2 regions of the Rhodoglobus galactosidasius genome follow, and region 2 is predicted to be linked to the other one. Evidence: riboswitches for the same ligand, from Rfam matches in the RefSeq annotation. Region 2 holds a riboswitch; the other holds the start of a gene.
The links. A riboswitch is a leader RNA that binds a small molecule or an ion and turns the genes downstream of it on or off. The one in region 2 is predicted to bind glycine.
Positions count from the first base shown of each region.

Region 1 (11,275 bases), on a different contig from region 2:
GACCATCTGTCCATTCTCTCCCAAGTAGCTTTTGTGTGGGTGTGGGTGCCACGCAAGAGCAGGGGCGGGCAGGCGTAGGCTGAGAACATCATGGAGCTGTTTGCCGCAATCGTTCTCTTTCTCAGTGCGCTCTTCAACGTTGTCGCGTGGCCACGATTCTTCAAACGGGTGAGTTCTGATCCTCGAGCGCGGGATACCGCAGGCAAGCCGACAGCGTTCTACCGAGTGCACGCCGTGCTGCTTGCCGTCGCGCTACTGCTTGCTGCGGCATCCGCTATCGCAGGGATTCTTCTTCTCGCGAGCTAGCACAGAGCGTGCAGCCGCAGGCTCTATTTCGTCGAGCTCTGCGCGGTAGCGAGATGCGAACCTGTCGAAGGATTGCGGGTCGTGATTCCACCAGGTGCGCAACTCGGGGCTGGGTGCCAACTCTTTGCACTACTCATCGAGTGCGGCATCCGCGTTACTGACTCCGCGGGCCAGAGCCTGTCGCCGAGTACACGATAGCCATCAGTGTCCAGCGGTGATTCGTAGATTCGAGCGATCGCAAACGTTGTCACTAGTCGACACTCCCTAAAGCGCGTCCGATTGCCGATGCGCTTGTCAGCATTGTCGCCCAGTATAGGGAGTATGAGTTTTGCGCTGCCGCCGCTTCGGCATCCCCGCCGCACAATTAGCAACCGCACGTTCGACTTCTCCCGTCAGGTTGCTGTCATGGCGATCGTCAACCGCACCCCAGACTCCTTCTACGAATCGGGGGCCAATTTCGCGCTCGAGAATGCCGTTGCAGCAGCGCTGCGAGCAGTGGAGTACGGTGCGGATTGGGTCGACATCGGCGGAGTCCCGTTTGCGCCAGGGGATGCTGTGAGCATCGAGCAAGAAGCAGCGCGCGTCGTTCCCGTCGTGCAAGCCCTGCGTGAGGAGTCTGATGTGGTGATTTCAGTCGACACCTTCCACGCAGAGGTTGCACGGCGCAGCATCGAGGCTGGCGCTAACGTGATCAACGATACGACTGGTCTTAGTGATCCCGACCTCGCAGCGGTGGTTGCCGAAAGCGAAGCCTCCCTCGTTCTAGTGCACTCGCGGGCAAGCCCACGCACACAGTTTGCGCGACCACAGTACGATGATGTCGCCGCAGAAGTCTGTGACTTTTTGGCGGCACGGGTTGAGATTGCGCGGGCTGCAGGGGTGCCTGAAGAGCGGCTTTTTGTCGACCCCGGGCACGACCTCAACAAGAACACTCTGCACAGCCTCGAACTCACGCGGCGGCTCGACGTGATCACCGCACTTGGAATACCGACATTGGTCGCACTTTCCAATAAGGATTTCATTGGCGAAGTACTCGGCATGCCCAAGTCGCAGCGCCTCGAGGGTTCGCTCGCCGCAGCCGTGGCGTGTGTGCTGAACGGTGCGCGGGTGGTTCGAGTGCATGAAGTCTCCGAAACTGTCGCGGCGGTGCGCATGGCCGAGGCCATCTTGGGGCTGCGTGAGCCCGCGCTGCTGAAGCACAACATGTCAGACGCAAACGAAAGGTAGATTCTGATGGCAACCTCATCCGAGATCCGAACACTCACTGCCGGCGCTGAAGTTGGCGACGAACAATTGCTGGCCAGCTATGCGATCGCAGATCGTTCCGTGCCCTGGTTGCGTGCCAACTTTGTCTCGAGCATTGATGGTGCGGCAACCCACGAGGGCACTTCGGGCCCGCTCGGCACTGCTACCGACGGTCGAGTCTTCGCGCTGCTGCGGCGACTAGCGGATGTGATTGTGGTCGGTGCGGGAACAGTGCGCCAAGAGGGCTACCGAAATCTGGCGCTCGATGAGGATGCTGTGGAATGGCGGAAAGCCAATGGCCTCGCTGCACAACCGCGGTTTGCGGTGGTGAGTGCGTCGCTGCGTCTCGAACCGAGCGACCTCGCTGGCTATGCTGCGCGACCGTTCGTGATCACAACAGAAAGTGCTCCGGCAAGGGCGCGCGCCCAGGTGTCGGAGGTGGCGGAGGTGATTGTCGCTGGCGATACGGAGGTAGATACCGTCGAACTGAAACATGTTCTTGCCGAGCGCGGCTATCCGCAACTGCACAGCGAGGGCGGGCCGACACTATTTGCCACGATGATCGCTCAAGGAGTGGTCGACGAACTCTGTCTGACCGTCAGCCCCCGCTTGGAAGGTGGCTCAGCTCGCCGAATTGTGGATGCTGCCGAGGCAACCCCGCAGGACATGGCACTGGCGCATGCGCTTGGCGGCGATGACGGCACGCTCCTACTGCGTTACGTGCGGACGGCTCGCTAGTAATTTGTCGGCAGACCTGCCAGTCTGCGCCTGGGCGGCTACGGGAATAGCGAATGGCCTGCGAGCTCTAGCACTCGACAACATTGACCGCGAGCCCGCCCATCGAGGTTTCTTTGTAGCGCGAGCTCATGTCTTTGCCGGTCTCGGCCATCGTGATAATGACCTCATCGAGCGAGACGCGGTGCTCACCGTCGCCCCACAACGCCATTTTCGCGGCGTTGATCGCTTTGGCGGCGGCGATCGCGTTTCGCTCAATGCACGGGATCTGCACGAGGCCGCCGATGGGATCGCACGTGAGTCCGAGGTTGTGTTCCATTGCGATTTCGGCAGCGTTTTCGACCTGTTCCGGAGTTCCGCCGAGGATCTCGGCCAGACCAGCAGCGGCCATTGACGACGCTGAACCGACTTCGCCCTGGCATCCGACCTCAGCACCCGAGATCGATGCCATGCGCTTGTAGAGCACGCCGACGGCGGCGCTGGCAAGCAAGAAACGCTCTGTCGCGTCATCCTTCGTCGCTTGGTCCGCATCCCTCATCCCCGGCGCATAGTGCGTCGCGTAGAAGAGCACCGCAGGGATGATGCCCGCGGCGCCATTGGTGGGCGCGGTTACGACTCGCCCTCCAGAAGCATTCTCTTCATTCACGGCCAGAGCAACAAGGTTTACCCACTCCTGCCAGAATGCGGGATCCCGGTCGGGGTCTTCTTTGCGCAGACGTGCATGCCAGTCTGGTGCGCGTCGACGCACCTTCAGATTGCCGGGAAGGTTGCCGGTGCGCTCGAGACTGTTGTTCTTGCACTCGTCCATAACGTCGCGAATATGCAGGAGTCCAGCGGTGATTTCGGCCTGAGTGCGACGAGCGAGTTCGTTTTTGAGCATCACGCCGCTGAAACTGAGACCCTCTGAGCGACAGTGGGCTAAGAGCTGTGCGGCGGTGCGGAACGGCAAGGGATCCGCGACTGCTGCCGGGCCGGTGGACGAGCTGCCGTCACGGTTGTCGCCCTCTCGGTAGATGAATCCGCCCCCGATCGAGAAGTAGGTTGCCTCGAGCACAGCGTTGTCATCCGCATCGTATGCCGCGAACCGCATGCCATTCGGATGCCCGTCGAGAACGGTGAGCGGATGCAGCGCAATCGCGCCCTCAGTGAACGGGGTTTCGCGGCTGCCTGCAAGCTGCAATATCCCGGAACTTTCGATCCGCTCGAGAATCGTCTCCATCTCCGCAGGCAGAACTTGGTCGGGGAGTTTGCCCTCCAACCCAATAAGCACGGCGCTCATAGTGCCGTGACCTGCACCCGTAGCGGCGAGGGAGCCATAGAGTCGCACGCTGAGCGAGGCGACAGAGTCGAGCATCCGATGTTCGGCAAGGTCTGCAGCGAATGATGCGGCGGCGCGCATAGGGCCGACCGTGTGCGAACTCGATGGGCCAATACCGACCGTGAACAGGTCAAAGCTGCTGAGCGGAACCTCTTCGAGAGAGGGTGTGGGTACTTCAGTTCGGGGCGTCAGGTTGCGAATTGGCACGGTGACTCCATTTCTTCACCACACATCTTCGTGCGGGCGTCGTTGAGTCCTCTCCGCTCTGTATCGGGCCTGAGAGTTTCCGCACGCTTGTGGCGTCGCGTTGCCCCGTCGGCGAGTCGGGCAGGGCCGACTACTTTTCAGAGTTGCCTAGCCACTGCGGTACTGGTGCCTGAGAGATTCCCGGAGAGGGTTTGCTCCTACGGCGCCAACCAACGATCGGAAGGGCTCTCCCGCAGCGGTATGACGGCTGTTCACTTGTGCCCTCAGCATACACTTTCGGCCGCGAACGACACCGAATTATTGAGCGGATGCTGAGGGCTAATTGGGTGTTCGGTCAGGCTGCATGGCATGACCGTTTCAGTCTCTAGTCCTCGGGATCGGTGGGATCAATCGGCTCGTGGTGGTCGGCATTCGTGACGCCACGACGCCAGTACCCATCGGCCGCCACTTGTTGTTTGGGCAGGCCCAACTCGCGGCGCAGGTAGCGACGCAGGGGCACCAACGTTGTCGCCTCGCCAGCAAGGAAGATAAAGGTCGATTCCCCGATCTCACCGAGCGCACGCAGTGCAGCATCCAGTTGACCGAGTCCGTCGCGGCGGTAGAACCATTCGGCCGACATTCGTGCCTTCTGCTCGTCGGTGAAGTAGCTTTCCACGCTCCCGTCAGACACATCGAACAGTGCGGTGATGTGCACTGACGTTGGAAGCATATCGATCCACCGTGAGCTGGCGGGAAGTGCGGTTTCGTCGGCGACCAGAATCACGCGGGTGGCTCCACGGGGAAGCAACTTCGATCCCCGGGGGCCAGCGATCACGAGAGAATCGCCCACGGTTGCGTGGGCAGCCCAAGCAGAGGCGGGACCCTCATCACCGTGAACAACGAAATCAATGTCGAGCTCGTGCTGGCCGTCGGTGCTCCGGAAACCGAGGGGAGTGTAGTCACGAGAAATCACGCCGCCGCCCTTGGGCTTGCTGATGCCGGACTCGGTCATGATGGGAGCAGCGAGTTTGCCAGTAACAGGATCCGGAAAGAACGCCTTGACGTGGTCGGTGGGTCCGCTGCTGACAAACCCCTCAAGCTCGTCACCGCTCAGAGTGATTCGAGCGATGTTCGGCGTGGGGTGACTCACCGCGCTGACGGTGACGTGTCGGACGACGAGGGGGTGTTTGACGGTGTCGCGTTCAATGGTCATAGACGGTTGGCGATGGCGCCGGCTCATTTCACTCGAGAAGTTAGGGTTGCCTAATAACTCTAACGTGCGGATGTCGCTACGGCTACACGTCGACGGCCGTGACGCTTGTAGAGATCGAAATCTCGCCCTCCAATGTGCGATGCACAGGGCACTTGTCTGCGATCACGAGGAGCGCGTCACGTTGTTCCTGACTGAGCTCTCCATCGAAGGTAAGCTCACGGGTAATGTGCTCAACCATGCCCTCGGTTGAGGTGCAGTGGTCGCACTCCGCGGCCGCGATGCGCTCGCGGGTCAACCGCACGCTCACCCCAGTCAATGGCATCTTCTTGCGGTCGGCGTACATCCGCATGGTGATCGAGGTGCAGCTGCCGAGCCCAGCGAGAATGAAATCATACGGGCCGGGCCCATGGTTTTCACTGAACGGGGCAGGCTCGTCAGAGATGAATTCATGCCCAGACGCGAATACTCGCTGCTCGTAACGCGCAGGACCGCTCTCGCTAACAATCACCGAGCTTCCGTCTTGAGTGACGGTGGCATTCGGGCTCACGGCCGGTACTGGGCTCGCTGCGGCAGGCGCAGTGGTGGTGGCAGCGGCAGCGGTGGCAGGTGCGGCAGCGGCAATCGCTGCGCTGGCTGGCGCAGTAGCGGCCGTGGTGCTACCGGAGGCCGCGGTGGTCGCGGACAGTGACGCTGTGCTGCCAAAGGCGTAGCGCGCAGCCCACGCCCCAATAATGCTTGCCGCAAACGCAGCGTCGTCGCGATTGCTGAGCAGGTGATCCGCTCCGTCGAGCGCAATAAATGATTTGGGATGTCTGGCAGCTTCGAAAAGCTCACGCGCATTGTCGATGCCGACCGTCTGATCGACAGGGGAATGAACGACGAGAAGTGCGGCATCCAGATCGCGCAGTCGAGCGGACTGCGGTTGGGCGGCAATATCGTCGAGCAGTTGTTTGCGAATCCGGAACTCGCGCCCGCCGAGCTGTACGTTCGCTTCGCCCGCGCTCTCGATCTCAGCACTGGCATCGGCAAACAGGTTCGTGATGTGGGAGGGGTCGCTCGGGCTGCCGATGGTCACGAGTGCTCGCGCAGAAGGAACCTGGTGGGCCGCAGCAAGAATGGCAGCACCGCCAAGGGAATGTCCGATGAGCAGTGAGGGTGCGCGGTAGTTGTCGCGCAAGTACTCTGTCGCAGCGACGACGTCTTCGATGTTCGACGTGAAATTTGTGTTCGCGAAGTCGCCATCCGATCCACCGAGCCCGGTGAAGTCAAAACGAAGCACGGCGATTCCATAATCGACTAGTGCTTTGGAGATGCGGGATGCGGCGAACGAGTCCTTCGAGCACGTGAAGCAATGGGCGAATAGCGCGAAAGCAGCGGGCGTGCCCTCTGGCAGTTCTAGTCGTGCCGCCAACATGTTGTTGTCTGATCCAGGAAATTCGATCTTCATTGTCGATACCACCTTGTATTCGAAGCACGTCCAGCGTTTCTCATCCGGATAATGGATGCAACACATTTGCCGGTACAGATTGTTCCCTCTAACGAGCTGAGCGGCTGTCGCACACCTAAATCTTCGGCAGCCGTTTAGCGAAAAATCTCTACTTGGCTACCCCTGCGAGTGAACCAGTGGTCTGCTCTCCGCCATCGTGATACGCAATGCACAGAATTTCGCGATCGCCGTCGGCCCAACTTGTCTCAGTGGGGTAGTACCAGGAGTAGTTGTACATTGAATCGCCCAAATCGGCGCCAATGAACGACTCAAATTCGGCTTTGCAATCGGTGTTGGCCTGGGTGGTGATCGCCTCATCACTGGGAAAGTCACCATCCGGAAGGTACGACGCGGCGTAGATTTCGCTTCCGTGAGGCTCGGCGCAGTCGATTACCTTGGTCTCGGAGACCTCGCCCTCGGCCGGGTTTCCAGCTTCACAATCACCAATCTTAAGGCTGAAGACGTCTTGAGTGGTGCCGGGGCCCGGGTCTACGGTATCCGAAATTTCGTTGGTCACTTGATTGAGGATGCCGCAACCGCTGAGGGCTACCGTTGCGGTTGCCACCGTTGCGATCGCAAGCGCCCGGCGCCAGATCTTTTCCGTCGTCATGGAAGGGGAGTCTCCTTAGTGAGAGCGCAAAAAATTGAGCACTTCATCATGAATTATTCCGTTGGTCGCCAGCGCGTTGCCGTGCCACGGCCCTAGCTCACCAGTCATTGACGTGAACTGCCCACCAGCTTCGAGCACAATCGGGATCAGCGCAGCCATGTCATAGGGTTTCAGGTCGAACTCTCCGACCACATCTAAAGCGCCTTCGGCAAGCAACATGTAGGCCCACATGTCACCGATCGCACGCGAACGCCACGTTGCGCGGGTGAGCGCGACCACCGCATCGAGGCGACCGGCGTCATCCCACCCGGTCAAACTGTTGTAACTGATGGATGCCGCCTCTAGCGAAGCAACCTTGCTAACGGAAAGCTGTTCGGGTTCGCCGCCGTGTGCCTGAGCGAACGCGCCATGACCGATCGCCGCCCACCAGCGCTTGCCGAGCGCCGGCGAACTGACCACGCCAACCTGCGGGACTCCGTCAATGACGAGCGAGATTAGGGTGCCCCAGATTGGCACACCGCGCAAAAAGTTGGAAGTGCCGTCGATGGGGTCGATGATCCACTGGCGGTTCGAGTCGCCAGCCTCGCCATACTCTTCACCCAGAATCGAATCTCCCGGGCGCGCAGCAGCAATACCGGCACGGATGCCGCGCTCGACAGCCTTGTCTGCATCGGTTACCGGCGTGCGGTCGGGCTTAGTGGTGACCTCAAGATCGAGCGCCGTGAAGCGATCAAGCGAGATGAGGTCAGCATCGCCAGCAAGCGCGAGAGCAAGAGAAAGATCGTCAGCGAGAGTATATTCAGTCACACCTACACGCTAGTGGAACCCAGTGTCGTGATGAGTCGCTGGAACGAATCCAATCGCAGCCGACCAACATCACCGAGTGCCCCAGCCGCGACCGCTTCGGAGATTGCGCAGTCCGGAGCATCCGGAAGGTGCGTGCAGCCGCGCGGACATTCCTCAGCGAGCACCGCCAAGTCAGTAAACGAGGACAAGATCTTGCTCGGATCGATGTGGCCCAAACCGAACGACCGAACTCCGGGCGTATCGACAACCCAGCCAGAACCAACGCGGTACGAGATCGTTGACGACGACGTGTGTCTGCCTCGACCGGTCACAGCATTGACGTGGCCAACCGCGCGATTCGCATCCGGAACCAACGCATTCACCAGTGTCGACTTTCCGACGCCCGAGTGTCCTACCGCCACGGTGGTGTGACCCTTCAAGAGCTCGCGAAGCTCGTCGAGTGGAACCTCATCTGACCGGCTGGCGATCACCCGAAACTCGAGTCCAGCGAAATTTTCCAAGAACTCAGCCGGATCTTGCAGATCAGTTTTAGTGATGCACAGGATGGGAGTAATTCCGGCATCGTATGCGGCTACCAAATAGCGGTCGACAAGTCGCGGTCGCGGCTCCGGATCGGCGGCGGCAACGACAATGAGCATCTGGTCTGCGTTGGCCACAATGATGCGTTCTACGGCATCCGTGTCATCTGCGCTGCGCCGGAGAAGGGTCATGCGCTCGCGGATGCGAACGATGCGCGCGAGGGTTCCCTCTGTTCCGCTTGTGTCACCAACGAGGTCAACCCAGTCGCCGGTAACGACCGATACTTTGCCCTGCTGGTTGCGCCCGAGTTCGCGGGCACGCGCGGCGATGATCTGGCGTTCGTCAGCGGTTCCCTCATCGACCCAAATTCCGTATCGCCCGCGGTCGACGCTGAACACGCGCCCTTCGATGGCATCTGCATGCTCGGGGCGAATCTTGCTTCGTGGCTTGTTGGCTTTGGGGTTTGGGCGCATGCGCACCGAACTCTCGTCGTATTCGCTGTATTTGCGGTCGTCGTCATCGTCGTCGCCGGTGAGCCAACTCATAGTTACAGCAACCCGAGAGTGTCGGTGGTGAGTGGGGCGTCGCCCACAAGCGTCGCCCAGAGTGCGGGAAACTGGGGCAGCGTCTTGGCTGTCGCGTCGATGCCTTCGATCTCCACACCCTCAACGGCGAGGCCAATGATTGCGCCGGCGGTCGACATGCGGTGGTCTTCGTAGCTGTGCCACACGCCGCCGTGGAGTGTACGCGGTTCAATGTGTAAGCCGTCGTCGAGCTCGGTTATCGCTCCACCGAGTGCATTGATTTCGGCGCTGAGCGCGGCGAGGCGATCAGTTTCGTGTCCGCGCAAGTGCCCAATTCCGGTGATGGTGCTGGGCGATGAGGCCAGCGCGGCCAACGCAACGATTGCCGGTGCGAGTTCGCCGCCCGTGCTCAGGTCGATTTCGACTCCGGGGTAGCTGTCGCCGCCGATGACACCTGCGCCGCCGTCGATGGTGAGTGCACCGTCGGCACGTGTACTCGTTGCGCCGAACAGGGGCAGAAGTTGTTCGAGGTCTGCGCCCACCTGAGTCGTGGATGCTGGCCAGCCCTCAATCGTGACCGTTCCACCAGCGACAACGGCCGCAGCGAGGAACGGAGCAGCGTTCGAGAGGTCGGGTTCAAGTTCGACATCGATTGCGCGAATCGGACCAGCAGGCACGACCCACACGCCAGGCTCAGGGCTTTCGACGATGACTCCACGCGCAGCCAAGCACGCAATCGTCATCTCGATGTGGGGCATGCTCGGCAGCTTCTCACCGGTGTGACGCAACGTGAGGCCGTTATCGAAGCGGGCGGCAGTCAACAGCAGCCCAGAAACAAACTGACTTGACGCTGACGCATCGATGCTGATCTCTCCACCAGCCACCGAACCCATGCCATAGAGGCTGAAGGGGAGTGTTCCCCGACCATCGGCGGAAACATCCACACCAAGTGCACGTAGCGAATCAATAGTGGTGCGCATCGGGCGACGGCGAGCCGCCTCATCTCCATCGAAGGCGACTGGGCCAAGCGCAAGAGCAGCAACCGGAGGCAAGAAACGCATAACAGTTCCGGCGAGGCCACAATCGATCGAGCTTCCGCCCTCAAGCTCACCCGGAGTGATGGCAAGGTCAGGACCAAAGACGTTACCGGTCGCGACTTCTGCGATTCCCACGCCGAGAGCGCGTAACGCTTCAATCATGAGCGCGCTGTCGCGTGAGTGCAGCGGCGAATGCAGAACGGAAGGGCCATCCGCCAGAGCAGCCAATACCAACTCACGGTTAGTGAGGCTCTTGCTGCCGGGAAGGCTCAGCGATGCGGACAGGGCGTGAGTGACCGTCGGTGCGGGCCAATTGCCGGGCACCGTAGTCTCTGGCACCGAGTCGTCGTCGTAGGGGCTGAACTCTGGGTTGGAATACTTGGATACGAACATTAGTTACTAAGAGTATCGACGTTTTACACACCACGGAGGAGGCGCCAGCATGACTGCATTACTGAGCACTCAGCCGGATGCCGTGATTAGCGAACTAGAATTGTCGCTGATGACTACCGACAAAGTTGAGCACAGCGCCACCGACACCGCCGCCGCGGACAAACGACGGCAGTTTGAAGAGCAAGCGCTGCCGTACATGGACCAACTTTTTGGTGCCGCCATGCGCATGACCCGCAACCCCAGCGATGCTGCCGACCTCGTGCAAGAAACGTTTGTCAAAGCGTTTCAGGCATTCGGACAGTTTCAGCAGGGCACGAACCTGAAGGCCTGGTTGTACCGCATCCAGACGAACACGTTCATTAACATCTACCGCAAGAACCAGCGCAGTCCGTATCAAGGAACAATCGACGAACTCGAAGATTGGCAGCTGGGCGGCGCAGAGTCGATAACCCAGTCAGTCTCGACGCGTTCGGCCGAAGCTGAAGCAATCGATCACCTGCCCGACAGCGCAGTGAAAGACGCACTTCAGTCGATCCCCGAAGATTTTCGGCTCGCAGTGTATTTCGCCGACGTCGAGGGCTTCTCGTATCAAGAGATCGCCGACATCATGAAGACCCCTGTAGGAACCGTAATGAGTCGACTGCACCGTGGCCGTCGCATGCTACGTGAACTACTGGCCGACTATGCGCGTGACCGCACCCCTGGCACGTCCGCATCATCAAGGAGCAAGAAATGACCGACTGCGGTTGCGAAAAAGCAAAAGCCGAACTCGAGGAGTACCTCGACCGCGAACTCAACGAAGCAGACTTTAAGGATGTTTCCGATCACCTCGACAACTGCGAGTCATGCACGAGTGAACACCTCGTTGCGCTCGCGCTCAAGCTCAAGGTCAAGCA
Region 1 covers NZ_JBQIAV010000008.1:140,467-151,741, reverse strand. Annotated here, with positions in the region: gene ACTJJW_RS11705 (IMPACT family protein) at 1-6, opposite strand, end outside; gene ACTJJW_RS11700 (SCO4848 family membrane protein) at 91-306, shown strand; gene ACTJJW_RS11695 (hypothetical protein) at 253-408, opposite strand; gene folP (dihydropteroate synthase) at 628-1,533, shown strand; gene ACTJJW_RS11685 (pyrimidine reductase family protein) at 1,540-2,289, shown strand; gene ACTJJW_RS11680 (L-serine ammonia-lyase) at 2,357-3,811, opposite strand; glycine riboswitch at 3,959-4,054, opposite strand; gene ACTJJW_RS11675 (siderophore-interacting protein) at 4,176-5,003, opposite strand; gene ACTJJW_RS11670 (bifunctional alpha/beta hydrolase/OsmC family protein) at 5,086-6,450, opposite strand; gene ACTJJW_RS11665 (septum formation family protein) at 6,599-7,099, opposite strand; gene ACTJJW_RS11660 (inositol monophosphatase family protein) at 7,115-7,906, opposite strand; gene rsgA (ribosome small subunit-dependent GTPase A) at 7,909-8,970, opposite strand; gene aroA (3-phosphoshikimate 1-carboxyvinyltransferase) at 8,973-10,379, opposite strand; gene ACTJJW_RS11645 (sigma-70 family RNA polymerase sigma factor) at 10,429-11,115, shown strand; gene ACTJJW_RS11640 (zf-HC2 domain-containing protein) at 11,112-11,275, shown strand, end outside.
Region 1: it holds a riboswitch for glycine, as region 2 does, so the genes downstream of both, ACTJJW_RS11680 (L-serine ammonia-lyase) here and gcvT (glycine cleavage system aminomethyltransferase GcvT) in region 2, are expected to answer to the same signal.

Region 2 (11,275 bases):
TGACCCAGCAACTAGGGTGCTTATTTTCGATGGTGACTGCGCATTCTGTAGCCTCTGGGTAGAGCGGCTTCGCACCATGCTCCCCGAGTTCCCGGCCAGCACACCGTGGCAATGGATCAATCTCGACGACTACGCACTCACTCGCGACGATGTCGAAAAAGCAGCCTGGTTCCTGACTTCTACTCGACAATTTGCCGGTCACCGTGCACTTTCCGCAATCCTGCGAAGCCAACCAACCATCGGATGGCGCTTCCTGGGGCACCTCATCGCAACCGAGCCATTCAGTTCCATCAGCGCGCTCGCCTATCGGGTTATTGCGCGCTACCGCCACCGCCTCCCGGGTGGAACTCCCGCCTGTGCAGTGCGCGGCCCCGAGTGACCGCGTCACCCCCTCTGGCGCAGTCGCGGGGCAGACTGTGGGCAGAGATCTCGATTGTTCTTGCGTTGTCGCTGGGGGCATCCGCAATTTATTCAGTGGTATCGATCACGAATCGGCTGACCCGCGTTGAACCGCTGTCTCAGCAGACCGCGACGCTCAACTCCTCGTTGAGCTCCCGGCCCACCTTCGATCTGATCTACCAACTGCTGGGGATAACTTTCGACCTTGCGCCTGTGGCGCTTGTAGCGTTTCTGCTGTGGAGTACAACGACGCCCCGGCTCGCTCGCCTAGGCGTCGATTTCACGCGCCCTGTCCGCGACAGCCTGAGCGGTGTCGCGCTGACCCTAGCGATCGGCATCCCCGGCATCGCGGTGTACCTTGTCGGGCGCAGTCTGGGTGTCACCGTGAACGTGGTGCCCGCCGCGCTCGACCAATACTGGTGGACAGCTCCTGTGCTGCTGCTCTCCGCGCTTCGGGCCGGCATCACCGAAGAAGTGATCGTGATCGGCTACCTCTATGCGCGACTCGGCGATCTGGGATGGGGACGGTGGCAGATCATCATCTCCACGGCCCTGCTGCGGGGCACATACCACCTCTATCAAGGGATCGGAGCGTTCGTCGGCAACGTCGCAATGGGCCTGCTCTTTGGTTGGTTATACACGCGCTATCGCCGCGTACTCCCCCTCGTAATTGCGCACACGCTGATCAACGCGACAGTCTTTGTAGGGTACGGATGGGCGGCAGGAGCATTCCCCGATCTCTTCGGCCCCATCCGCGACCCAACCGCCAACGACTAGTGACGAATAGCCTGAGGCGCGCGCCCACTGGCACCCGGGATTATTCCCCGAGTACCAGTGCGCGCCAGACAGACTTAGTCGGCGAATGCCTCAATGGGAGGACATGAGCACACCAGATTGCGGTCGCCGAATGCGTTGTCGACGCGGCGAACCGGCGGCCAATACTTGCCCGAGACGAGCGAACGCAACGGGTACACGGCCTGCTCACGCGAGTAGGAGTGCTGCCAGTCACCCGAGATCACCGAATGCGCCGTGTGCGGGGCATTGATGAGTGGGTTGTCGTCGGCAGGCCACGTTCCGGCTGCTACGGCATCCGCTTCATCCTTGATAGCTATCATCGCGTCGATGAAGCGATCCAGTTCAGCGAGGTCTTCGCTCTCAGTGGGCTCCACCATGAGCGTGCCCGATACCGGGAATGACATCGTTGGTGCGTGGAAGCCGTAGTCGATGAGGCGCTTGGCGACATCGTTGTTGTCGATGCCGGTCGCCTCCTTGAGCGGACGCAGGTCGAGAATGCATTCGTGCGCGACCAGTCCGTTGTCTCCCGCGTAGAGCACCGGGAAGTGCTCGCGTAGACGTACTGCAATGTAATTTGCAGAGAGCACAGCGGCGCCGGTTGCAACCTTGAGGCCGACCGATCCCATCATGCGCACATACGCCCACGTGATCGGCAGAATGCTGGGGCTGCCATACGGCGCGGCACTGATCGCTCCCCCGGCGTGAACATACGGTCCGGCCTCACCGGTCTGCATGTCGAATGCCGGATGCTGCGTGCTCTGCGCCATCGGGTGACCGGGCAAGAACTCTGCCAGGTGTGCTTTCGCAACGACTGGCCCGACTCCGGGCCCGCCACCACCGTGAGGGATGCAGAAGGTCTTGTGCAGGTTGAGGTGGCTAACGTCGCCGCCGAAGTCACCAAAGCGCGCGTAGCCGAGCAGGGCGTTGAGGTTGGCGCCGTCAACGTAAACCTGTCCGCCAGCATCGTGCACCGCCTGCGTGATTTCACGCACTTCGTGCTCGTACACACCGTGGGTAGAGGGGTAGGTGATCATGAGGGCCGCGATTTCACTCGCGTGCTCGGCGATCTTTGCGCGCAAGTCACCGAGATCCACATTGCCGAGGTCATCACAGGCGACGACGACGACGCGCATGCCGGCGAGCACTGCACTGGCGGCGTTCGTGCCGTGTGCGCTCGACGGGATGAGGCAGATCGTGCGCTCCTTGTCGCCGTTCGCGCGGTGGTAACCGCGAATGGCCAGCAGACCCGCAAGTTCACCCTGGCTGCCGGCATTCGGTTGCAGCGACGCTGTGTCGTAACCGGTGACTTCTGACAGCCATGACTCAAGGTGCGAAATCATGACCAGGTAGCCAGAAACGTCCTCTGCCGGAGCGAACGGGTGGATGCCCGCAAACTCCGGCCAGCTCACCGCTTCCATCTCGGTCGCAGCATTCAACTTCATCGTGCACGAACCCAGCGGGATCATGCCGCGGTCGAGCGCGTAATCCTTGTCGGCGAGGTACTTGAGGTACCGCATCATGCTCGTTTCCGAGCGGTGCGTGTTGAACACCGGGTGCGCGAGGTACTCGCTCGTGCGGTTGAGAACCTCGGGAATGCTGGCATCTTCCGGGGTATGAGCGAAGCCGGCATCCAGCCCGAAGGCCTTCGCGAGGTCGTTCTTCTGCGACGCGAAGATACCTTCGTAGGGCTGGGTCGACACTTCGTCGAAGCTCAAACGCACGGTGTCGGCATCCACCACATAGAGCAGGATGTCGCTCTCGAGCGCCTTGGCAGCGATCGCGTGAGCCTGGCCAGGCTTCGTCACCGACAGGGTGTCGAAGAAGGTGTCGTTTTCGATCGTGTAGCCAGCGGCGCGCAAGCGGGCCGCGAACTCGGCGGTGTCGTGGTGGATGCGCTGAGCGATCCGCTTGAGACCCTGGGGTCCGTGATAGACGGCATACATGGATGCCATAACCGCCAGCAGCACCTGTGCGGTACAGATGTTGGAGGTCGCTTTCTCGCGGCGAATGTGCTGTTCGCGAGCTTGCAAGGAGAGACGGTAGGCGGGGTCGCCAGCGGCATCCTGAGACACACCGACGAGACGTCCAGGCAGCTGGCGTTCGAGACCCTTGCGCACTGACATGTAGCCGGCGTGCGGTCCACCGAAGCCCATCGGAACACCGAAGCGCTGCGTGGTTCCGACCGCAACGTCTGCGCCGAGTTCACCCGGTGACTTAAGGATCGTGAGAGCGAGCAGGTCGGCCGCGACAACCGCAAGCCCACCGTGAGCCTTGACCGCGGCGATGACTTCGCTGGAATCCCAGACGCGACCCGTGGCACCGGGGTACTGGATGAGCGCACCGAAGCACGCGGGCAGCTCGGGGTTCGCACCCAGCGTTGCGAGGTCCAGTTCAACAAGCTCAATCCCGACAGCCTCCGCGCGGTTCGCAAGCAGAGCCTTGGTTTGGGGAAGGGTGTCCGCGTCGACGATGAACACGTGTGACTCCACGCGGGCTGCGCGACGAGCCAACAGCATGCCCTCAACGGCAGAGGTGCCCTCGTCGAGCATCGATGCGTTTGTGGTGGTCATTCCGGCGAGGTCAGCAACCATCGTCTGGAAGTTGATGAGCGCCTCAAGGCGGCCCTGCGAAATTTCGGGCTGGTATGGCGTGTATGCCGTGTACCAGCTCGGGTTCTCAAACACGTTGCGCTTGATAACAGCAGGCGTGATGGTGTCGTAGTAGCCGAGACCGATCATGCTGCGGCGAACCTTGTTCGCGCCGGCGAGGGCACGCAGTTCGGCGAGCGCCTCCCGCTCCGAGGCGGGAGCCGGGATCGTGGAGTTCACGACGGGTGTCTGGTGAATTGCGGGCGGGACCGCGGCATCCACGAGCGCTTCGAGGCTGTCGTAGCCGACGGCGGCAAGCATGCTCGCCTGTGCTGCAGCATCCGTGCCGATGTGGCGGTCGGCGAACTTGCTGATGATGATGGGGTTGGACATTACTCGCCTGTCAGTGCGGTGTATTCGTCAAGGCTGAGCATCGACGGGAGTTCGGAAAATTCGATCCTCACAAGCCAGCCCTCGCCAAAGGGGTCGCTGTTGACGAGTTCGGGGCTGCCCGAGACTGCATCGTTGGCTTCAACGACGGTGCCTGCGACGGGTGCAAAGATTTCGCCGACAGACTTGGTCGACTCAATCTCTCCGACGATCTTGCCGAGAGCGACGGTGTCGCCCACCTTGGGCAGTTCGACGAACACGATGTCGCCCAGCTTGTCTGCCGCGTAGTCGGTAATGCCGACAGTCGCGACGTTTCCGTCAACAAGCACCCACTCGTGCTCGGCGGTGTACTGCAATTCGCTCTTCTCAGCCATGATCAGGCCTCTCTTTTGTAAAAAGGTAGGGAAACAACGGATGCAGCGATGCGACTGCCCCGCACATCAATGTGAAGCTCGGTGCCAACTTCGCTCACGTCGGGGTCGACGTATGCCATGGCGATGGGGTGCCCCAGGGTTGGCGACAGTGCGCCCGAGGTGATGACTCCTACCTCGGTGTCGCCGCTGTAGAGCGCGTAGTCGGCGCGACCGGCACGACGACCCTCAGCGGCGAGACCCACGAGAACTCGGGCACCGGCATCCGGTCCGGCTTCGATCGCGGAACGACCCACGAAGTCGCCTTCCTTGCTGAGGGCAACCACTCGACCGAGACCGGCCTGCACGGGGAAAGTGTTGAGGTTCAGTTCGTGACCGTAGAGCGGCATTCCTGCTTCAAGGCGCAAGGTGTCGCGGCAGGCGAGACCGGCGGGTACGAGACCGAGTGGTTCGCCGGCAACCGTGAGTGCTGCCCACAGGTCAGCCGCGGCATCCACGTGAATGTACAGTTCGAAACCGTCTTCACCGGTGTAGCCGGTGCGGCCGATGATGAGGTCGTGACCGTTAAAAATGGCGGCGGTTTCACGGTAGTACTTGAGCTCATCGAGCGGGGTGGCAAAGTCGGTGAGGCCTGCGGTTGCTTCGAGGATGGCCCGCGATACCGGCCCCTGCACGGCGATCAGTGCATAGTCATCGCTCTCGTCGGTGACAGCGACATCGAACCCTGCAGCGCGTTCGGCGAGCGCCGTTGCTGCAGCGAAACGGTTGCCCGCGTTCGCCACCACCAAGAAGTGCTCATCGGCCAGGCGATAGGTGACGAGGTCGTCAATGATTCCGCCGGCATCGTTGAGCAGCAGGCTGTACTTGGCCTGCGCGAGTGCAATGCCCGAAAGCTTGCCCACGAGCGCGTAGTCGAGGAAGGCGCCAGCATCGGTTCCCCGCACGTGAATCTCAGCCATGTGCGAGATGTCGAAAATACCAGCAGCAGTGCGCACAGCATGGTGCTCGGCGAGGTCAGAGCTATACCGCACCGGCATCATCCAGCCAGCGAAGTCAGTGAACGCAGCGCCCAGCTGTTCGTGGATGCTGTGCAGCGGTGAATACCTCACCGCAGCAGGTGACGATTCAGCGGGTGAAGCTGCAGACGAAGATTCATCGGTCACGGAGTTCTCCTGGCGCGTGGCTAGTGGATAGAACTCCCCCTCTGTGATGAGCCTGAGAGCTTCACGCACCTTCAAGCTAGTGCGCTTTCACCGTCGGCGGAACCTCTTGGTTATGCGAGGTTCTCTTTCCAGAGTGGCCAGTGCGATGCGGTACATGAACCTGAGAGATTGGCGGGGAGGCTTGCTCCTTCGGTGCCGTGCGGACGTTTGGTCAACGAGTGTTGATAAACGCCGTATGCCCGGCTCTCCCGCATCGTGTTGCGGCCCGATGTTCAGTTGTTAGCTCAGCATAGCAATGCTGGGCGGATGCTCGTGCCTGTGCCAACGCAGAAAAGGCCCTGTGCCAGCGCAGAAAGGCTTAGAGCAGCGCCGAACTGAGCAGCAGACTCGTCTCACTGTTAACAACGCCCTCGACATTGCGCATGCGGGCCAGCACTCGGTCAAAGTTACTGAGACTGTCGGTGCGGATGTCGGCCACGAGATCCCACGCACCGTTGGTGGTGTGGAGTTCGTGGATCTCGGGCAGTCCGCGCAACTTGGCGATGACAGCATCCGTTGACCGCCCTTCTACCTCGATGAAAGAGATCGCCCGAATGAAGGATGGGTCGCGATCTTCGCGAATACGCACTGAGAAACCGAGCACGGTTCCGTCGCTGACAAGCCGGTCGATGCGGCTGTTTACGGTCGCGCGTGTGACGTCGAGTCTGCGGGCGAGACTCGCGATTGACTCGCGCCCGTCGGCCCGGAGGGCTGCGAGGAGGCGGCGGTCGAGATCATCCAGTTGAGGCATGCACAAAGTGTATAGCCACGCTCTCGATTATGCTTATTCACTGGCACATAATCGCGTCTAATGGGTGTTGTGGATGCATAGTGCACATTCGTAACGTGGGGACTATCCATACTGCAACGAAGGGAGTGACCGTGGTCAACTACGTAGACGTCAACAACATGGGGCGCTGGATCGCCGACACCGGAATCGAGCCCATCATCATGGGCATCGTGAGCTACCTTGAGCAGGATTACGCCAAGTGGCCACAGTTCGACAAGTCCGCTCGCGTTGCGGCACATTCCGCCGAGGGCGTTATCGAGCTCATGCCGACGAGCGATGGCGAAACGTATGCCTTTAAGTACGTGAACGGCCACCCCTCGAACCCCGCCAACGGCTTTCAGACGGTCACCGCTCTCGGCATGCTCGCGCGCGTCGATAACGGCTACCCCACCTTCTTCTCTGAGATGACGCTGCTCACCGCGCTGCGCACCGCTGCAACATCGGTGCTCGCTGCTCGCGCTCTCGCCCGCCCCGATTCACAGGTGCTCGCCTTGATCGGCACCGGTACCCAGTCAGAGTTCCAAGCTCTCGGATTCCGTGCAGCCTTTGGCATCACTCAGCTGCGCGTATGGGACACCGACCCTGCAGCGCTCGACAAGTTCATCCGCAACGTCGAACCGCTCGGCTTCGAGGTCGTTCGCGCTAGCTCAGCTGCGGAAGCTGCTGCCGGCGCCGATATCGTGACTACCTGCACCGCAGACAAGGCGAACGCAACAATCCTCACCGCCGACATGATCGAGCCCGGTATGCACCTCAACGCGATCGGTGGCGACTGCCCAGGCAAGACCGAGCTCGCCGCCGACATCGTGCGCGACGCGACAGTGTTTGTTGAGTTCCCCGAGCAGACTCGCATCGAGGGTGAGATTCAGCAGCTTGGCGCTGACTCCCCCATCACCGAGCTGTGGGAAGTGCTCGCTGGACGCGCCGCCGGTCGCACTTCAGAAACCGAAGTGACGCTGTTTGACTCGGTCGGTTTCGCGATCGAAGACTTCTCGGCACTGCGCTACGTCTTCGATGCGGTTCGCGGCACCGACTACACAACAGACCTTGACCTCATTGCTAGCCCGGCCGACCCCAAGGACCTGTTCTCGCTCGTTTCGCGCGCGCCCGCGCTCACCGCGTAGGTCATCAGTGAGCGTTCAGGCCCCCTCGGCCGCAATACTCATTCGCCCGCACCTGTTCACTCCAAACAGTCAGACCGCCAGCGATAACGCATTCCAGTCGACCGATCCCACCCGCACTCCGGATGAGATTGCTCGCGCTGCGTATGCAGAGGCGACGCAGGTGGCCGAAACGTTGCGCGACGCAGGCGTCAACATCCACATGTTTGAGGACACTGAGAGCACGCGCCCAGACAGCGTGTTCCCGAACAATTGGTTCTCGACTCACAGTGGCGGACGCGTTGCCGTGTACCCGATGTACGCACCGAATCGTCGCAGTGAGCGTCGCACCGATGTGATCGAGATGCTCAAGCAAGACTTTCGCGTGCAAGACGTCGTTGACTATTCGGGGCTTGAGCACGACGGTATCTACCTTGAGGGCACCGGCGCGATGGTCATTGACCACACCAACCGGGTCGCGTACGCGGCAGAGTCACATCGGGCGAACCCGCTTGCCTTGGAACGATTCTGTGCCTCGTTTGGCTATGAGCCAATGATGTTTGAGGCCCGGGACAGCCATGGTGTTCCGATCTATCACACCAACGTCATGATGTGCATTGCTACGGATTTTGCGATGATCGGGCTTGACCTGATTGCGTCTGGCGATCGCCGCATGGAAATTGCGGAGCGACTAACTGCGCCTGGTCGCACACTGATCGATCTGACTGCAGATCAGATCGCCAACTTTGCAGGCAATGCTTTGGAACTGCGGGGATCGCAAGGGCGGGTGCTGGCCCTGTCGAGTCGCGCGCTGAAGAGTCTTACGGCCGCTCAGCGTTCCGTGATGGAGGCAAGCTGCCAGATTGTGCCGTTGGATATTCCTACAATCGAACTGGCTGGCGGATCAGTGCGCTGCATGGTTGCGGCCATCCACCTTGATCGTCGTTCACGTATGGCTGCGGATGTTGCTGCCGGCGTTCCCGCCGCCGGTTCTGCCGAAGCAGCCCCGACGGCTGGCACCTAGCGCTGTGACAACGCCTCGAACATCGGGTTGCTGAGCTCGGTGGGCCTCAGGAAACGGCTTGCGTAAAGCCGAGCGTTGCATCCGCAAGAGGCCGAAGATGCTCCGGGATGTCGCGCCCCTTAGCCTGCATCGACTGCGCCCACAGTCGCCCTGCGCGGTAGGAGGAACGAACGAGCGGACCGGCTAGCACACCGAGGAATCCGATCTCCTCCGCCTCCGCTTTGATATCGATGAACTCTTCAGGGCGCACCCATCGGTCAACGGGCAGGTGGCGGGGAGTCGGCCGCAAATACTGATTGACGGTCATGATGTCGGTGCCGGCGTCATGCAGGTCTTGCAGCGTCTGACTGATCTCGGCTCGATCCTCTCCCATGCCCAGAATCAGGTTTGACTTGGTGATCATTCCGGCGTTGCGCGCCTGGGTCAGAACATCAAGCGACCGCTCATAGCGAAAGGCTGGACGGATGCGCTTGAAGATCCGCGGCACGGTCTCCACATTGTGGGCGAACACCTCCGGACGCGCCGAAAATACCTCATTGAGCAAATCCGGGTTGCCGGAGAAGTCGGTAGCGAGAATCTCCACGCCGGTGCCAGGAGCTTGGGCATGGATCTGGCGGACGGTCTCGGCGTGCAGCCAAGCGCCTTCATCAGGCAGGTCATCGCGGGCAACACCGGTGACCGTTGCGTAGCGGAGGTTCATTGCGACCACGGATTCGGCTACGCGGCGCGGTTCATCGGTGTCGTAGGCCGCCGGTTTGCCAGTGTCAATCTGGCAGAAGTCGCAGCGTCGGGTGCACTGCGCACCGCCAATCAGGAAGGTCGCCTCCCGATCTTCCCAGCACTCGAAGATGTTCGGGCACCCGGCTTCCTGGCAGACCGTGTGCAGGTTCTCGCTCTTCACTAGCTCCTGAAGCTGCCGGTATTCCGGCCCCATTCTGGCCGTGGTCTTGATCCATTCCGGCTTACGCCCGATTGGAGTCTCGGCGTTGCGGATCTCCAAGCGCAGCATCTTGCGGCCCTGCGGTTCAGCGCTCATGCCTGCACCGACTCCCACATGTCGGCGAACCTCGCTTGGACCAACGGAACGACATCTTCCGGCCGTATCGTGCGGCCAAGCACCTTACTGATCGAAGTGACGCCGGCATCGCGGATGCCGCAGGCGACGATGTGCTCATAGGCGTCGAACGTGTTGGAACAGTTCAGGGCAAAGCCGTGCATGGTCACTCCATCTGCTACGCGGATTCCGATGGCAGCAATCTTTTCGTCGCGCCCGGCGGTGGCCACCCAGACACCGGAGCGGTGCTCTACCCGATGCCCGGACACACCGAGTTCGGCGAGCACGTCAATCAGGAACCCTTCGAGCCGTCGCACGTAGGCGACCACGTCGATCGGGTCGGGCAGTCGCAAGATCGGGTAGCCGACCAACTGCCCCGGACCGTGCCAGGTGATCTTTCCGCCGCGGTCGGTGTCAATCACGGGAGTACCGTCGTCCGGGCGTTCACCCGGCTCAGTACGTCTGCCGGCCGTATACACGGACGGATGCTCGAGCAGCATTACGGTATCGGTGCGCTGGCCCGAGACTACGGCGGCGTGCAAGGCACGCTGCTGGTCTAGGGCCGTCAAATACGGCACGGAGTTGGCGCTTAGCCCCGCGACGACAAAGTCGACCACCCCAGAAGTCTATGTCTTCCGGTGTGGGATGCGAATCCACAACGTTTGCGCCGCACCCATCACCCTGTGCGAGACGCTCGTCGAGGAGTACTGTGGCGCCATGGATGTCCTGACTTGGCTCGTAGACTCCGACCCTGCTATCCGCTGGCAAACATTGCAAGATCTTGCTGACGCCCCTCCCGAAGCTGTGTCCGTCGAGCGTGCACGTGTGGCAACCAGCGGGTGGGGTGCGCAGATGCTCGATCTGCAGGGCGCCGACGGCCAGTGGGAGGGTGGCTCCTATTTTCCTGAGCACGATGATCAGCCTGGCCAGCCTTGGACCGCGACCGCATTCAGCTTGCAGTTCTTACGAGAACTGGGCGTTGATCCAGCGAACTCCAACGTGCGCGGTGCCGTGGAACGTGCGCGCGACAACAGCCGATGGGACTACGACGGCTCGCGCTTCTTTGACGGCGAAGTTGAGCCGTGCATCAACGGTATGACCGTTGGTATTGGCGCTTATTTTGGTGAACGGATTGACGGTGTTGTCGAGCGGCTGCTACACGAGCAGCTCGACGACGGAGGCTGGAACTGTGAAGCGGAGAACGGCTCTGTGCGCAGTTCATTTCACACCACGCTCGCGGTGCTCGACGGCCTTCGCGAATACGAAAAATCCGTTGACGGCAATGACGCGGTGGCTGTGGCCCGCAGACGCGGGCACGAATACCTCCTCAACCGACACCTCATGCGTCGGCTCAGCACCGGCGAGATTATCGATGCAGAGTGGTTGCAATTCTCGTTTCCGCCACGCTGGCACTACAACGTGCTCCGGGCGCTCGACTACTTTCGAGCATCCGGAACCCACTACGACACCCGAATGGATGAGGCACTGACGTTGGTCGAAAGCAAACGTGGCGCTGATGGACGATGGTTGCTCGAAAATACCCATCCCGGCAGTGTGCACTT
Region 2 covers NZ_JBQIAV010000007.1:133,323-144,597, reverse strand. Annotated here, with positions in the region: gene ACTJJW_RS10750 (thiol-disulfide oxidoreductase DCC family protein) at 1-379, shown strand, start outside; gene ACTJJW_RS10745 (CPBP family intramembrane glutamic endopeptidase) at 376-1,176, shown strand; gene gcvP (aminomethyl-transferring glycine dehydrogenase) at 1,251-4,175, opposite strand; gene gcvH (glycine cleavage system protein GcvH) at 4,175-4,546, opposite strand; gene gcvT (glycine cleavage system aminomethyltransferase GcvT) at 4,549-5,706, opposite strand; glycine riboswitch at 5,741-5,843, opposite strand; glycine riboswitch at 5,845-5,967, opposite strand; gene ACTJJW_RS10725 (Lrp/AsnC family transcriptional regulator) at 6,065-6,496, opposite strand; gene ACTJJW_RS10720 (ornithine cyclodeaminase) at 6,628-7,659, shown strand; gene ctlX (citrulline utilization hydrolase CtlX) at 7,667-8,659, shown strand; gene lipA (lipoyl synthase) at 8,706-9,695, opposite strand; gene lipB (lipoyl(octanoyl) transferase LipB) at 9,692-10,330, opposite strand; gene ACTJJW_RS10700 (prenyltransferase/squalene oxidase repeat-containing protein) at 10,431-11,275, shown strand, end outside.